Linked DNA regions of Bernardetia sp. MNP-M8. The protein of the gene in region 1 interacts with the protein of each later gene in a pairwise test. Links are inferred from orthologs where the notes say so. Each region holds a gene or a part of one and is shown on either strand. Other genes may lie near its edges.

Region 1 (3,996 bases):
GCTGTCTGTTTGGATATTTTGATGAGAATAAAAAACGAGCTAAAACAAAACTCTTCTTTTTTAGAAAATCTAGCTTTTGATATACGAGTTTTTATTTTTGATGAAGAGGAAAGACAACTTTTAGGTTCAAGAGCTTATGTAATGGAATTTGGAAGACAAGAAATACGAAAAGGAAAAATAATCGGACTTATAAATCTTGAAATGTTAGGACAAGGAGACAAACTTGCACTTTGGAATTTGGATGATACTGAGAAAACAGGAAAGGTATTAGAAACATTAGAAAAAACTGCAAAACAAAATGGTATTTTCACAAAACGTTTTGATAAAATTGTTACCAATACGGCTGATCATGTGAGTTTTAGACATGCAAAACTTCAAGATGCTTTTACCATTACGTGTATTTCTCAAAAAGATATGGAAATTTCTTATCAGTATTATGAAGCACAAGATACTGGTGCAAGTATTATGACACTAATGGAAATTATAAATCAAGCTCCTATTTTTCAACATTATCACAAACCAAGTGATTTGAGTAAACATTTGAATGAAGAAAGTATGCGAAGAGTTTCAGATTTGATTTGGGAAACATTACTCAAAATGTAACTCACTCTTTAGAATGAGAAGTAATTTTTCATAATGTATAACAGACTTCCTAGTCTGTTGGAAATACACATTTTTAAAAACAGACTAGGAAGTCTGTTATACAACTTTACCAAAAGTACAAACTTCAATAAAAATGCACGACCAAAATAAATATCTAACTAAATATGTTCTTAGGTATTGTAGGAATTTTATGACAGATGAAGAAAGGTTGATTTGTGATTATCTTCTGTATAAAGAATATCCAACAAATAATTATAAAGTAAAATTTATAAAGTATAAATTAGGACTTACTCCAAAAATAGAAGAAGCTCTTGATGCTATTTTTGAAACTAAAACCAAAGAAGAGTTTTACAAAGAAATGGTAGAAAGAATAGTAAAAAATCATAACTCAGACTTAAATCTTTGTCCAAAATGTAATGAAGTTGCTAGAACTGATACAGCAAAACAATGTAGATTCTGCTCTCATGATTGGCACTAGTTATTTTATCAAATAATTGTTTATGTACAATCAAATCACCTGATATGTCAAAAATGTCTTGACAGTTTTATTTTTTACGGTATATTTGCCCTTGAATATGGCTTGTTTAATTTGTGTTCAACAAGATTCATTACTATTTTTCCTTACAATATTCTTATTTTAAACCACTTTAAAATACTTATTACTAATTGATTACAACCAAACTTCCAAAGGTAGGCACAACTATTTTTACAGTTATGTCTGCGCTTGCTCAAAAGCATAATGCAATTAATCTTTCACAAGGTTTTCCAGATTTTAGAGTCAATGAAAACTTAGTCAAGGAAGTCACAAAAGCTATGAATAATAATTTTAATCAGTATGCTCCAATGGCTGGTTTTATGCCTCTACGTGAACAAATTGCTCAAAAAATAGAGAAAATGTATGGTATTTCTTCTAATCCTGATACAGAAATTACAGTTGTTTCGGGTGCATCAGAAGGGATTTTTGCTGCCATTGCTGCCACAGTAAGAGAAAATGATGAAGTGATTATTTTTGAACCTGCTTATGATTTATATGTCCCAGCTATTGAGCTTCAAGGAGGAATTGTAAGGCATATTTCTTTATCTGCACCTAGTTTTAGACCTGATTTTGAACAACTCAAACGCCTTATTTCGCCAAAAACTCGTTTGATTATTTTCAATACGCCACACAATCCAACAGGAACAACGTGGACAACAGAAGATTTAGAAACTTTAGATTCACTTTTAGAAGGAAGTCGGATTTTAGTAATTAGTGATGAGGTTTATGAACACCTTATTTTTGATAATCAAAAACATCAAAGTGTTCTTTCTTATCCAAACTTGAAAGAGCGTTCGTTTGCTGTCTTTTCGTTTGGCAAAACTTTTCATGCAACAGGTTGGAAAGTGGGCTATGTAATTGCACCACAAAAACTAACTGCCGAGCTTCGCAAAATTCATCAATATATTACTTTTAGCACTGTTACACCAATTCAAGTGGCATTAGCTGAATTTTTAAAAAATGAAGAAAATTATATTCATTTAGCTGATTTCTATCAAGAAAAAAGAGATTATTTATGTAAACTTTTAGTTCAAACTAACTTTACTTTTACACCCACACAAGGAACTTATTTTCAACTCGTTGATTATTCTAAAATTTCTGACCAAAAAGATACTGATTTTGCTGTTTGGCTAACTGAAAAAATTGGCGTTGCAAGTATTCCAATTTCTCCTTTCTATCAAAATGAAAATAATAATTCAGCTAAAATTCTACGTCTTTGTTTTGCTAAGAATAATGAAACATTGGAAAAAGCTGTGGAAAAATTGAGTAAGCTTTAGCATTTAAAAATTATAAATCATGATAGAAATTAAGGAGTGGACAAAATATAAAAAGTTAGAGTTTAAAGATCAAAAGTTAGGAAATATTGATTTGAGCTTGTTAGACTCTATTGATAATAATTTTTTTGATTTTGATACAGAATTAGTATTTGAAAATTGTGAAATAAAATTATTTAATGCTGTCTGTATATGTTTAGAAAAATCTATAACTTTTATAAACTGTAGAATAGACGAGCTATACTGTCATGCAACTTATTTTTGTGGAGGATTTAATATGAAAAACACCATAATTTCCAAACACTCTACATTTGATTGTGGAGGACATAATATTGCCCCAAATGAATTCAAGATTGATAATTGTGTGTTTAATGGATACTGTGATTTTTTTGATGTTTATTTTGATGGAAAAGTAAAAATAACTGATAATTTTTTCAATAGAGGAACTAATTTAGAAATGTATTTAGCTTCTCCTTATGGTATAAAGGAAGGAATGCCTTTAATACTAGAAAATAATAAAGGCAATCTAAATCAAGTTGCTGAATAATAAAACAGTTTAGTAGCCGTTGTTGGTGTTTTAGCGAAGCGACACCAACAACATAAAATTACTCTTTCCCCAATTCCTTCCAAACTTGAAAGTATCCCTTTTGAAAATTTTTATTGAGTGCTGGGTCTAACAAAACATATCTTGTAATGATTTCTTCAGGATTTGCAGTTGGTTGAAGATAATAGTCTTTTTTTCCAATGTCCTGACCAAGCTGTTGCCATTCATTTTTGGAAATATCAGTTTGGGTAAGGCGTTTTAAGAGTAAGTTAGTGAGTGATAAATTGAGTTGAGAATAACGAGCTGTTGCATAAATCAATACATCTTTTTCTTCTTGTGTCTGTATTTTTTGTCCTACTTCCTTCCAAAACAAACTAGAATCGGCATAAGTAAGTCCTGTTTTCAATCCTACATTTAGTTCTAGAGCTTCTAAGGCTTCTTCCCAGTTTTGGATAGTTATGGCATCATTTGTTCTCTTTTCTAATTTTTGTGTGAGCAGCTCTGTATGTTTTTTTAATTCACCTTGTGGCTCTTCTTTTCCTATTATGCTTTTTGATTTGACAACAAAACTAACAGCTTCTGACAAATTATTTTCATACAAAGCATTTCTAATCTGTGCATCTAAATATTCTAATTGGTCTTTTTTTGCGTTGTCTAATCGTGGAGCGAGCTGGTCTGTACAATTTGGTAAAAATGGATTTTGCTTACAAATTTCTTCTGCTTGAGAGAAAAAACTAAAGGCTTCATCAAATTCTAGATTTTTGGAAGCATAATCTCCTTTTCGTATAAAAAATGCAAATAAATCAAAATAAACACTTTCTATAGCTGTTTGCAAATCGCTTTCAGTTTCTAATGCCAAGGTGAGTTCATTCCCTTTTGGAAGATGTGAAAGGTCTTGACGAGCATTGTCAAAATTTCCTTCTTGATAAAATAATTGCGCTCTACGAATTAAAGAAGGAACATGAGTAGGACATTTTGCCAAAACAGCAGTAAAGGTTAGTTGTGCCGAATTTGCTTTTCCATTTTCCAAATACTGTTTT
Region 2 (4,129 bases), 2.4 Mb from region 1 along the record:
TTTTCTACTTCTGATGTTTGGATTCGTAAAAAAGAGAAAGTAGAAACTGAAAATAACGATATTAATTTAACTGATTCGGAAAAAAACATAGTTGCTTCTCCTACTGTAAGTGCGAATAGACAAATGAATTATGATTCCTCTAATGCAGCAAACGCAGATCAATTAGCTGATGATGACTATAATTTCTTTTCTGACACCTATAAAAAAGATAATTTAAGAAGAAGTCAGAAATCGCCAAAAGAAATATTGTTTGATGCTATGCAATCTTATGAAAACAAAAAATATACTGAGGCAATTCTTCTTTTTGATTCTTATTTAGTTACCAATCCAAATAATGCACAAGCATTATATTTTGGAGGAATGTCATATTATGAAAATCATAATTATAAAAAATCCATTCCTTTATTAGAAAAATTCTTAAAGCAAAAATCTGATATTGTCTATCAAAAAAATAATCAAGATGCTGAATGGTATTTAGCTAATTCTTATTTAAAGGTAAATCAAAAACAGAAAGCAAAAACTGTTTTACAAAAAATAGCTAATTCTAGTAGTAAATATTCAAATCAGGCTAAAGCATTATTGAAAAAATAATTCATAAATGATATTCATTTTTGTTTTAACAACTAGTAAAATAAAATCCTACTGCACCCTACTTTTTTTAAAAATATTTTTGGCTCTTCCGACAATTTAACGAAATTATAAAATAGTGTGCGTTCGTTTTAGCTTCGCTGAGGGTTACACCGTTCTCAAAAACGAACGAAAGGCTTCCTCAGAAGCGTGATTTAAGCAATATCACGCTTCTGAGGAAGCCTTTCGTTCAACTCTAGGGAGTTGAGCACACTATGTTTCGCTAAAAAGTCGGAAGAGCCATATTTTTTAGTTGCAGCGCAACGTAATATAAGTTAGACTAAAAAAGGTATGATTTTAGATTGCAAAAATCCTAATCTCTTCTTCTTTTTCTTTCATTATTTAGTTTAATAATTCTTCCCAAAGCAAAAAACCTATTCTTACTTAAAAGAATAGGTTTTTTATTATTTATAAAAGATCAAAATCAGATTGAGAATTAGAGTTGTTTGTTCTCATTATCTTCATCCAAATCTGTTGTATCTTTATCTGTTTTAGAATCAATAGTCGTTTCAGGTGTTTTCTGAATTTTAATTCCTTCCTGTTTTTGTTGTTTTTCAAGACTTGCTAATTTCTCTTCAAAAGGCAAGTTAGATTCAGGAGTTTCAGAATATGGAATATTCTGAGGAATAAAATCTTCTTTTGCTCCAGGTTTACTGTAATCGTAAGGCCAACGGAATACTTGAGGAATTGCTCCCACCCAGTTACCGTGTCCAGGAAAACGAGGAGTTGTCCATTCTAATGTATTTGATTTCCAAGGATTTGCAGGAGCTAAACGACCTTTAAACATAGAGTAAACGAAGTTGAATACGAATACAAACTGTGCAAGGAAAGTTAAGATAGCTGCCGTACTAATAAACATATTCAAATCTGTAAACAAACCAAAAGGCTCAAATGCAGTATGAGAATAATAACGACGAGGGAAACCAGCTACACCGATAAAGTGCATTGGGAAGAATATTGCATATACTCCAATAAATGTTGTCCAAAAGTGGAAATAACCCATTTTAGCATCCATCATACGACCAAACATTTTTGGAAACCAGTGATAAATACCAGCAAGCATACCAAAGAATGAAGCAGAACCCATTACAAGGTGAAAGTGAGCTACTACGAAATACGTATCGTGTAATTGAATATCAATCGCTGCACTTGCCAAGTGAATACCTGTAAGTCCACCAACAATAAAGAGTGAAACTAAACCAATAGAGAAAAGCATAGCTGGAGTAAATACCAAGTTACCTTTCCAAAGTGTAGTGATATAGTTAAACGCTTTTACAGCCGAAGGAACTGCAATAATTAGTGTCAAGAACATAAAGATAGTTCCCAAGAAAGGATCCATACCTGTTACAAACATGTGGTGCGCCCAAACGATAAACGAAAGAACAGCAATACCAATAATAGACAAAATCATGGCATGATAACCAAAGATTGGTTTTCTTGAGTTTGTAGCAATTACTTCTGATGAAATTCCGAGAGCAGGTAAAAGTACAATATATACTTCTGGGTGTCCTAAGAACCAAAATAAGTGTTGGAACAAAATTGCGCTACCACCTTGATTTGGAAGTGCTTCTCCACCAATATAAATATCAGATAAGAAGAAACTTGTACCAAAACTACGGTCAAAAATCAAAAGTAATGCTGCTGAGAACAAAACAGGAAATGATAAAAGACCAATAATAGCAGTAATAAAGAATGCCCAAATAGTAAGAGGCATACGATTAAATGACATACCACGAGTACGCATATTGATTACTGTAGAAATATAATTGATACCACCCAAAAGAGTTGAGATGATAAACAATGCCATACTAGATAGCCAAAGTGTCATACCTAATCCAGAACCAGGCATAGCCTGTGGTAATGCACTAAGTGGTGGATAAATTACCCATCCTCCAGATGCAGGACCTGTTTCAATAAATAAAGAGTAGAACATAATTAGTCCAGCAGCAGCAAAGAACCAATAAGAAAGCATGTTCATGAACCCTGAAGCCATATCTCTAGCTCCAATTTGTAAAGGAATCAAGTAATTACTAAATGTTCCACTAAGACCTGCTGTAAGTACGAAGAAAACCATTATCGTACCGTGCATGGTTACAAGAGCTAAGTAAAATTCTTTATCTAATTTTCCACTCGCATCTATCCACTTACCCAAAATAGGTTTTAGGAAAGATAAATCTGCGTCAGGAAAACCGAGTTGCAGACGGAAAATTACAGACATACCTACTCCTATCATTGCCCAAAATATTGCTGTAAACAAAAACTGTTTTGCAATTACTTTGTGGTCAGTAGAAAAGATATAGTTCGTAATAAAATTTCCGTGATGCTCATGGTCGTCATGATGTTCCTCATGGACGAATCCATGATTATCAACATCGTAATGTAGAACATCTTGTCCGCTTGCTTGATGTGTTGTATCAGCCATAATTATTTGCGGTATTTATTGTAAAATAGATGTATTAAAATTTGTTTTTTTATATTCAAGTATTGTTGTCCTAATAGAATTATTTAGAAGCAAGATTAGAAGGAATATTTTTGATTCCTTGTTCTTTTAAATAATCTACATTTTTAGCAGCCCAAGCTTCTTCAGAATCATACCATTTTTGGAATTCATCAGCTTCTAAAACAGAAACTTTCATAAACATAGCAAAGTGGCTTCCTCCACAGATTTCAGTACAAGCTAATGTATATTCAAAAGCATCCCAGTTTGGATCACCTTTTTCTTTTAATTCTACTTTTACATCTTCTGCTGTTTTCGTTGGTGTAAACCAAAACTGTGTTGGCATACCAGGTACTGCATCCATTTTTACTCTAAAGTGAGGTAAAAATACACTGTGCAATACATCACGAGAACGGATTTTCAAAAGAACAGGTCTATTTTTAGGAAGACGCAATTCGTTGTACATAAAATCATCATAGTTAGACTCATCAGCTTCAAAATCCATTCCCATAGAGTTTGTTCCATCAGTCTTCATATAATTGAATTTACCAATTTTTCCATCTTTTCCTCCATAACGTACTTGCCAGTTAAACTGTTTTCCCATTACTTCAATAGCTAAAGCATCTTCTGGAGCAGGGTCAGTAATATCAGACCAAACAGTCCAACCTGTAACAACAAGAGCAGTCAAGACAATAGCAGGAACAATAGTCCAAGCAATCTCTAATTGGTTATTGTGAGGAATAAATGTTGCTCTTTTGTGTTCTTGATAACGATACACATAAGGGAAAAAGAATAATAAAATATGTGTTACTATGAAAACAAAGAAGACAACAGCTGTAGTTAGCCAAAATAAAAAGTCAATTTGTATTCCATGTATAGACGACGATTCAGGTAAAATATATTTTACTTTTTCAGAAAATCCATAAGCGAAAATAGAAGCGAAAAGCACGAAAAAGAATACAATAAATAAAATTGCATTTACTTTATTTGACATTCCCACTCTGCTATCTCTAGCATTTGGTTCTTTGACATCCTTCGCTACACGCACCAGCATGAATACACGAT
Region 3 (7,119 bases), 1.7 Mb from region 1 along the record:
CATTAATTGAATTAGCTCTTTTAGGAACTTCTTTTTCATTTCTTATGATAAAAGTATCTATTTCATTTGCATCACAGAGTTGCCTAAGATGCTCCTCTAATGTACTTCCTATCATAACAGCAGCAGGGTCTTTGTAACCTTCATTCAATAAATGTTCTGCCATTTCAAGGAAATCAGTAAATATTTCTGCTGAAACTAATCCTTTTACAGAAGTTAGCCAACCTTGCTCAATTTCTTCTTTGACTCCCAACAAAATACCTTTATAAGAATCGATTACAAATTTGGGATTAATTGGCATGTTAATTTCTATGAACTTATTATAATAGGAATGATTTTTCCCAAAAAGTTTCTCTATGAAAGATAAACAAGATGATTGTAACTGAGAGAATAACTCTTCGTTTACACTATGTTGTGACCACATACCATCACCAGTAATTATTCTAGAAGCTAATGTTCTATCAGCCAATTCTATAAGACTATCTACTCTTTTAACTAATTTTTCTTGTGTATTCATTTGATTTAATTTTTTATGATGATAAATTTACCCCACCTGACAAACCACTCCCAACTGCTCAATATCCCTAACCAAATCGCTAGTCGGATTTATTTGTAAATGATGCGAAACGGTTTTTATAAAAGTACGTCCTGATTGTGGTGCTTGGTGGAAAAATTCCATTTTTATTTTACAATCTCCACCTTGACAGTCATTAAATAAATTCTCTAAATCCATTATCAATGTTTCGTTGAGATTCAGTAAATTAATGGCAATATTGATACTTGAAATCGGCTTTTGTTTGACATCACTAAGCAGCGAAATATTTTTTATTTTGAGTTCTACTTGGTCAGGATTATTATATCGCTCTTCCATTCTTCCAGTAATCAAAAGAAATTCTCCCATTATCAAAAAGCCTTTAAAATGGTCATATTCCTTTCCAAAGAGTGCAAACTTATAACTTCCAGAATAATCTTCTAACGTAAATAAACCAAAATCTCTTCCAGAGGCTGTCTTTCTGTGTGCTACTTCGATTATCATTCCTCCTACTTTTACTTCTGTGCCTTTTCGTGCATTAGCAAGATTTAAAAGTGTGGAAGAACAGTTTGTTTTCATCTCAATTTTGTACTGGTCTAGTGGGTGTCCAGAAATGAAAAAACCGACCACTTCTTTTTCCTTATTGAGCTTGTCTATTTCTGTCCATGGTTCTATTTCGGCAAGGCGTGGACGCATAACTTCTACTTTTCCATCTGCTCCTCCAAACATAGAAACTTGTGCTGAGGCTGCTTCTTCTTTCTGTGCCTTTGAGTACGCTAAAAGTAATTCTAAATTGGTCTTTCCTGTGTCAGTGGGTGCAAAAATTTGCGCTCTATGCACCTCTTCAAAACAGTCCAATCCACCTGCAAAAGTTAAGGCTTCAAAAGTTCTTTTATTGATAACTGACAAATCCATTCGCTCTACAAAATTGAAAATATCTTCGTATTTTCCTTTCTCTTCTCGTTCTGTGATGATATGCGAAACGGCTGTTTCTCCTGCTCCTTTTATGGCTGCAAGTCCAAAACGAATTTGTCCTTTATCATTCACACCAAAACGCTCAATACTCTCATTGACATCAGGTCCTAAAACAGGCACACCAATACGCTGCGCTTCATCAATAAAAAACGTAATTTTATCAATGCTACTCATATTGTTGGTCATAACGGCTGCCATATATTCGGCTGGATAATGCGCCTTCAAATAACCCGTTTGGAAAGCAACAACCGAATAAGCTGCCGAGTGAGAACGGTTGAAACCGTAGGCAGCAAATTTTTCCATTACCTCAAAAACTTCTTCGGCTTTTTTCTTATCAATTCCGTGTGTTTTCTTTGCTCCTTCTACAAAAATGGACTTTTGTTTTGCCATTTCTTCAGCTTTTTTCTTACCCATCGCACGACGCAAAATATCTGCACCACCGAGCGAGTAACCTCCCATGATTTGGGCTGCTTGCATAATCTGCTCTTGGTAAATCATAATTCCAAAAGTAGGCTCAAGAATAGGTTTTAAGAGTTCATGAGGATATTCGACAGTTTCTCTTCCATGTTTTCGGTCAATATAAGACGGAATAAAATCCATTGGCCCTGGACGATACAAGGCATTCATGGCAATCAAATCTTCAATATTTGTAGGTTTTAATTCCTTCAAATATTTACGCATTCCATCCGACTCAAACTGAAATGTTCCGACGGTATCGCCTCGTTGGTAGAGTTCATACGCCTTTACATCATCAATTGGAATTTCGTCTGGGTCAATTCTAATTCCATGATTTTTTTCAATTAAATCAATGGCATCTTTTATAATAGTTAAAGTTTTCAGACCCAAAAAGTCCATTTTTAGCATTCCTGCATCTTCAACTACTTTTCCATCAAATTGAGTAATAAAAAGGTCAGCATCTTTGGCTGTACAGACTGGAATATATTCGGTAATATCATCAGGCGCAATGATTACACCTGCTGCGTGCGTTCCTGTATTACGAACAGAACCTTCCAAAACTTTAGCATTTTGCAAAACTTTTCCTTGCAAGTCTTTTGCTCTAAAGATTTGTCGTAATTCTTCTACTTCGTCAAAGGCTTTGTCTAGTGTTGTCCCAGGTTTTTCAGGAACAAGTTTGGCAATTCTATTTGATTCATCTAAAGGCAATTCCATCACACGAGCAACATCTTTAATAGACATTTTGGCTGCCATTGTTCCGTACGTTACAATTTGTGCTACTTGATTACGACCATATTTTTTTACTACATAATCGATTACAGATTGCCTTCCTACATCGTCAAAATCCACGTCAATATCTGGCATAGATACACGTTCAGGATTCAAGAAACGTTCAAAAAGTAGATTGTAAAGAATAGGGTCAATGTTGGTAATTCCGATACAATATGCAACTACAGATCCTGCTGCCGAATTATGAACCAAAAACGAAGAAGTCAAATAATTATGTTCTTCTTCTACTTCAAAATCGTAAACTAGAGTTTGATTAGGAACGGTTTCTACACTTCTTATTTTGAGTAAAAAACCGTCTTGTTTTTCATTTTTGATTGGCTCATAAATATAATTTGCCTTTGCTGCTGTCTTTCCAATTCGCTTGTCTTTTGGAATGGTTACATAATAAGCTGTTTGTGTATTTTTGAATGCTTCTCTTTTGTCTATTCGATTATCAATTCCTAAAGAAGCTGGAATATTAATTCTCCAACAAAGAAAACGAACTTGGTCAGCTAATTTTCTTGAAACTGTTGTAAATCTAAATTTGCCTTCTCCCTCATATCCATCTGCTGCACAATATCCTTCTAAAAACGAAGCTACATTTTCTTCTGATGCAGAAAGAACAAAATCTGGAACGTATTTAGTTGCTGAACTAAATTCATACTCATCATACAATTTTTTGAAAAGTAAATAAATAGGTTTGCTATTTACTGCCAGTTGTATCAGTTTTCTAGTTTTTGAATGATTTTCGCTTACCTCACAACCAATTTGCTCAAATTTATTTTTTACAAAGTTTAGATTTTCTTTTTCACTTTCATGAAAAGCAAAACCAACAAGAGGACGTTCATTTTTACGAATCCAACCATCACCAGTAAAAATTCCAAATATTTTATACCAATCTTTATCTAATATTATTTTTCTCTCTTGTGTTTTTGTTCGTTGAATGGTATTGCAAAGTGTATTTTGAACGTCATGATAAATTGTTTCTTCATCAAAACGCAAATCATTCAACGCAGAATATTCACTCAAATCAGCCAAATCAAATTCTTTTATTTCTTTTATTTCAACTTTTGGCTTTGGAACAAAAACCCAATCACCTTCTGAAATTTCTTGTGCTTGTTTCCATTCCAAATTCCCTATTGGACGTGGTTTTGCTCTATTTTTCTTTGTGCTTTCTGCCCAGTTTTCATAATTCTTTGGAAAAAGCTGTTTTTCTGTCAGAATTTTATGGTCTTTGGTTAGTGTAATTCCTTCTGTTTCTCCGTAATAGGTTTTTATTTTTAATAATTCTTCTTTGTTGTTGGTCGGATAAACGAATGTATTTTTTACTTTTCTAATTGTTCCACTTTCTGTAATTACTTTATCTCCTTTCTCAATATCACAAATATTTTTTGTTGTTCCGTCATGCAAAACCACCTTGGCATCAGCCGTCAAACAACCACGACCTGGACCCACGGCAACACCAATTCTTCTAGCTTCATTGATGAAATCTTGTACAATCAAAAAGTAACCAGGAAAACCCATGTCCTTCATGATTTTGAGTTCTAAATCTATACGTTCTCTGATGGCAGGTGTAATTTCTTTATAGCGTTTGGCTGCTCCTTCATAAGCCAAATGAGCCAAATACGCATCTTCATCTGGAAACTCTGCTGGAATTTCATATTTTGGTAATAAAATATCACGCTTTAGCTTTATGACTTCCGTTTTATTTACAATTTCCATTGTCGTTTCAATGGATTCTGGAAGGTCTGCAAAAAGCTGATTCATTTCTTCGGCAGACTTAAAATAAAATTCGTGATTCGGAAAACCAAAACGATAACCACGACCACGACCCACAGGCGTACTTTTCGGAATGCCATCTTTCACACACAAAAGTGTATCATGAGCATCTGCATCTTCTTTTTTGAGATAAAAACAATCGTTGGAAGCAAAATATTTTACATCGTATTTGTCAGCCCAACTCAAAAGAATTTCATTTACTCGCTCTTCTTCTTCTAATCCATGACGCTGTAATTGAATATAAAAATCATCTCTAAATTCTTCTAACCACCATTGGAAAGCCTCTTCTGCTTGTAGCTCTCCCACATTCAAAATTAGTTGAGGAATTTCTGATCCAATTCCTCCTGTGGTGGCAATTACATTTTCTTTATATTTTACAATAAGCTCTCTATCGATACGTGGAACACCTGCATAATATCCATCTACATATCCATAAGAACACATTTTGGCAAGATTATGATACCCTGCTTGATTTTTAGCTAAAAAAACTTGTTTGGTACGACGGTCTGGATTGTCTTTGGTAAATTTATGTTTGTGTCTATCTTCTGTCAAATGTAGCTCTGCACCAATAATTACTTTTATACCTAATTTTTCGCCTTCCCCAACAGCATAAAAAGCACCATGCATATTTCCAATATCAGTAATGGCAATGGCAGGCATTCCCATTTCATGGGCTTTACTGACCAGTTTTTTGACGTTTGCTGTACTCTGTAAAATGGAAAATTGAGAATGAGTATGAAGATGCACAAAAGGCAAAATTTCATCTAGTTTTCTATCTTTTTTTAATCTATCACTTGCCTTACTTTTCTTTTGTACTTGCCCAAAATTAGCCTTATCCAATTCTGGTGCTTGATAAACAACCATTTCAGGTGTAATATCTTCTACTGTCGGAACTACTTTATTTTGTAAAAGTCCGAAAAAACATTTTGCTGTTGCATCTACATCATAGGCTGCATCGTGAGCATCTGCAAAGGGAACTCCGAAAAGTTTGGTGTGAAGCTCAGTAAGTGTAGGCCATTTGAAACGTCCACCACGTCCACCTTGAATAGCCACAAAATCTACCGAGGTAAGTTTTGTACAAAGCGTTTCTTTTTCCATAAAACCACGCTCAATACTGGTTCTATGAAATTCTGCTCCCATGATAGCGACATCAAATTCTACATTGTGTCCGATGAGAATATCAGCTTTTTGATAATCATCAGCGAAAGCATTCAAAACATCAGACAAAGGCTTTCCATTTTCTTCTGCTCTTTTGGTAGAAATTCCATGAACTTTTTCGGCATTGAAAGGAATCGTAAATCCATCTGGATAAACAATATGATTTTGAGCAGACAATAAATTTCCTGTTTTGTCGTGCAACTGCCAAGCAATTTGGACAAGACGAGGCCAGTTTTCAGAATCTGTAACAGGTGCATTAAAGTTTTTTGGAAGTCCTGTGGTTTCGGTGTCGAATACTAAATACATATATGGTAGTGTTTTGTTGTTGGTGGGGACAACGGCAAGATATGAATATCAATAACAAAGAAGAGTTGATGCTTATTTTCACACTACGAATTTACAAAAAAATGCTCAAAATATGCGCAGAAATAGTTTTTATTTCTAGTGAAAAAATGAAAATTCTGCTTTTTTATTTGAGTCTTATAGACTAGAAACATAAAAAAGGAGATGTTTATAGGATATACTTTGTTAAAACTAATTGCTAATTATCTGAAAATAATTACATTTACAAAAATAAGTAAATTTAGAACTTTTTCTAAAAGACAAACGTTGAAATCAGTTATCTATTCCAATAAAACGTAATAAAAAAACTGAGCTTATAATTCCTACAACTTAATTAATCACCAAATAAAAAAAATATGATTCTTTCAAAGTACACAGATTCTTTGTTACCATTTTCTGCTTCTGATTTAGATACTTTACAAACAGAAATCAAGAATAAAAATATTGAATCTTGGCATACTCTTATGGGAAATATTACCCAAAATACTAAAGACGTAGCTTACAGAAAAGCTGTAAAAGATACTTTTAAACTGATGTTTAGGGAGAGCAGAGAAGATGAAGCCATGTTTGTTTTGGATAAAGAAGAATATGAAATTATTTTTTCAAAAATTACAGCAGCTTTAACTTCATTTTTTGAAGATGATATTGAATTTCGTGCTATTGCAGCTCATTTTTATAGAGATGCTCGTTTCGGGTTAAGTGATTTTGAAAAAGTAATCAACTACGCAACAGAAGCAGCCGAAAAAGGAAATGATTTGGGAATGAGTATTTTGGCATATCAATATTATTTTGGTTCTCAATCAAAAGGAGTCGAACAAGATAAAGAAAAAGGCTTTGATTATGCTGATAAAGCAATACTCAAAAATCCTATAAATGGAGCTTTTACAAAAGCATTTTTATTGTTTTATGATGGTAATGCTGAAGTTGCTGAAAGCATAGTAAATGAAATTCAAGATTTTGAAAATAATTATCTAGCTTCTTCTATCTATACGCTAAAAGCCGAGTTAGCTTTACAGAAAAATCAAACAAAAGAAGCTATTGAATTTCTAGAAAAAGCTGTTCAATTAAACCAATCTTCTCATCCTTATTATTTATTGGGTAGATTTTATCTG

Evidence for each region.
Region 2: the proteins of V9L04_RS15625 (region 1) and V9L04_RS05805 interact in binary tests that used the Escherichia coli proteins (3 or more experiments, as listed by UniProt). The link is inferred for Bernardetia sp. MNP-M8 from one-to-one orthologs.
Region 3: the proteins of V9L04_RS15625 (region 1) and dnaE interact in binary tests that used the Escherichia coli proteins (3 or more experiments, as listed by UniProt). The link is inferred for Bernardetia sp. MNP-M8 from one-to-one orthologs.

The regions. Positions count from the first base shown.
Region 1 is NZ_CP147012.1:3,843,078-3,847,073, reverse strand. Bases 485-3,342 are described here. They hold V9L04_RS15625 (methionine aminotransferase), read left to right. Parts: upstream 485-1,269; coding sequence 1,270-2,415; downstream 2,416-3,342. Other genes in these bases: V9L04_RS15615 (hypothetical protein), read right to left, coding at 3,018-3,342; V9L04_RS15620 (hypothetical protein), read left to right, coding at 2,435-2,959; V9L04_RS15630 (hypothetical protein), read left to right, coding at 737-1,081; V9L04_RS15635 (M28 family peptidase), read left to right, coding at 485-603. Outside these bases: more of V9L04_RS15635, read left to right, coding at 1-484; more of V9L04_RS15615, read right to left, coding at 3,343-3,996. UniProt on the Escherichia coli protein: Shows aminotransferase activity with methionine and histidine as substrates, and to a lesser extent also with phenylalanine.
Region 2 is NZ_CP147012.1:1,396,647-1,400,775, forward strand. The notes cover bases 557-3,547. They hold V9L04_RS05805 (cbb3-type cytochrome c oxidase subunit I), read right to left. Parts: upstream 3,050-3,547; coding sequence 1,064-3,049; downstream 557-1,063. Other genes in these bases: V9L04_RS05800 (tetratricopeptide repeat protein), read left to right, coding at 557-591; V9L04_RS05810 (cytochrome c oxidase subunit II), read right to left, coding at 3,129-3,547. Also shown: more of V9L04_RS05800, read left to right, coding at 1-556; more of V9L04_RS05810, read right to left, coding at 3,548-4,129. UniProt on the Escherichia coli protein: Cytochrome bo(3) ubiquinol oxidase is the terminal enzyme in the aerobic respiratory chain of E.coli that predominates when cells are grown at high aeration.
Region 3 is NZ_CP147012.1:2,172,471-2,179,589, reverse strand. What follows is about bases 342-6,322. They hold dnaE (DNA polymerase III subunit alpha), read right to left. Parts: upstream 5,972-6,322; coding sequence 542-5,971; downstream 342-541. Other genes in these bases: V9L04_RS09020 (hypothetical protein), read right to left, coding at 342-514. In the rest of the region: more of V9L04_RS09020, read right to left, coding at 1-341; V9L04_RS09010 (hypothetical protein), read left to right, coding at 6,364-7,119. UniProt on the Escherichia coli protein: DNA polymerase III is a complex, multichain enzyme responsible for most of the replicative synthesis in bacteria. This DNA polymerase also exhibits 3' to 5' exonuclease activity. The alpha chain is the DNA polymerase catalytic subunit.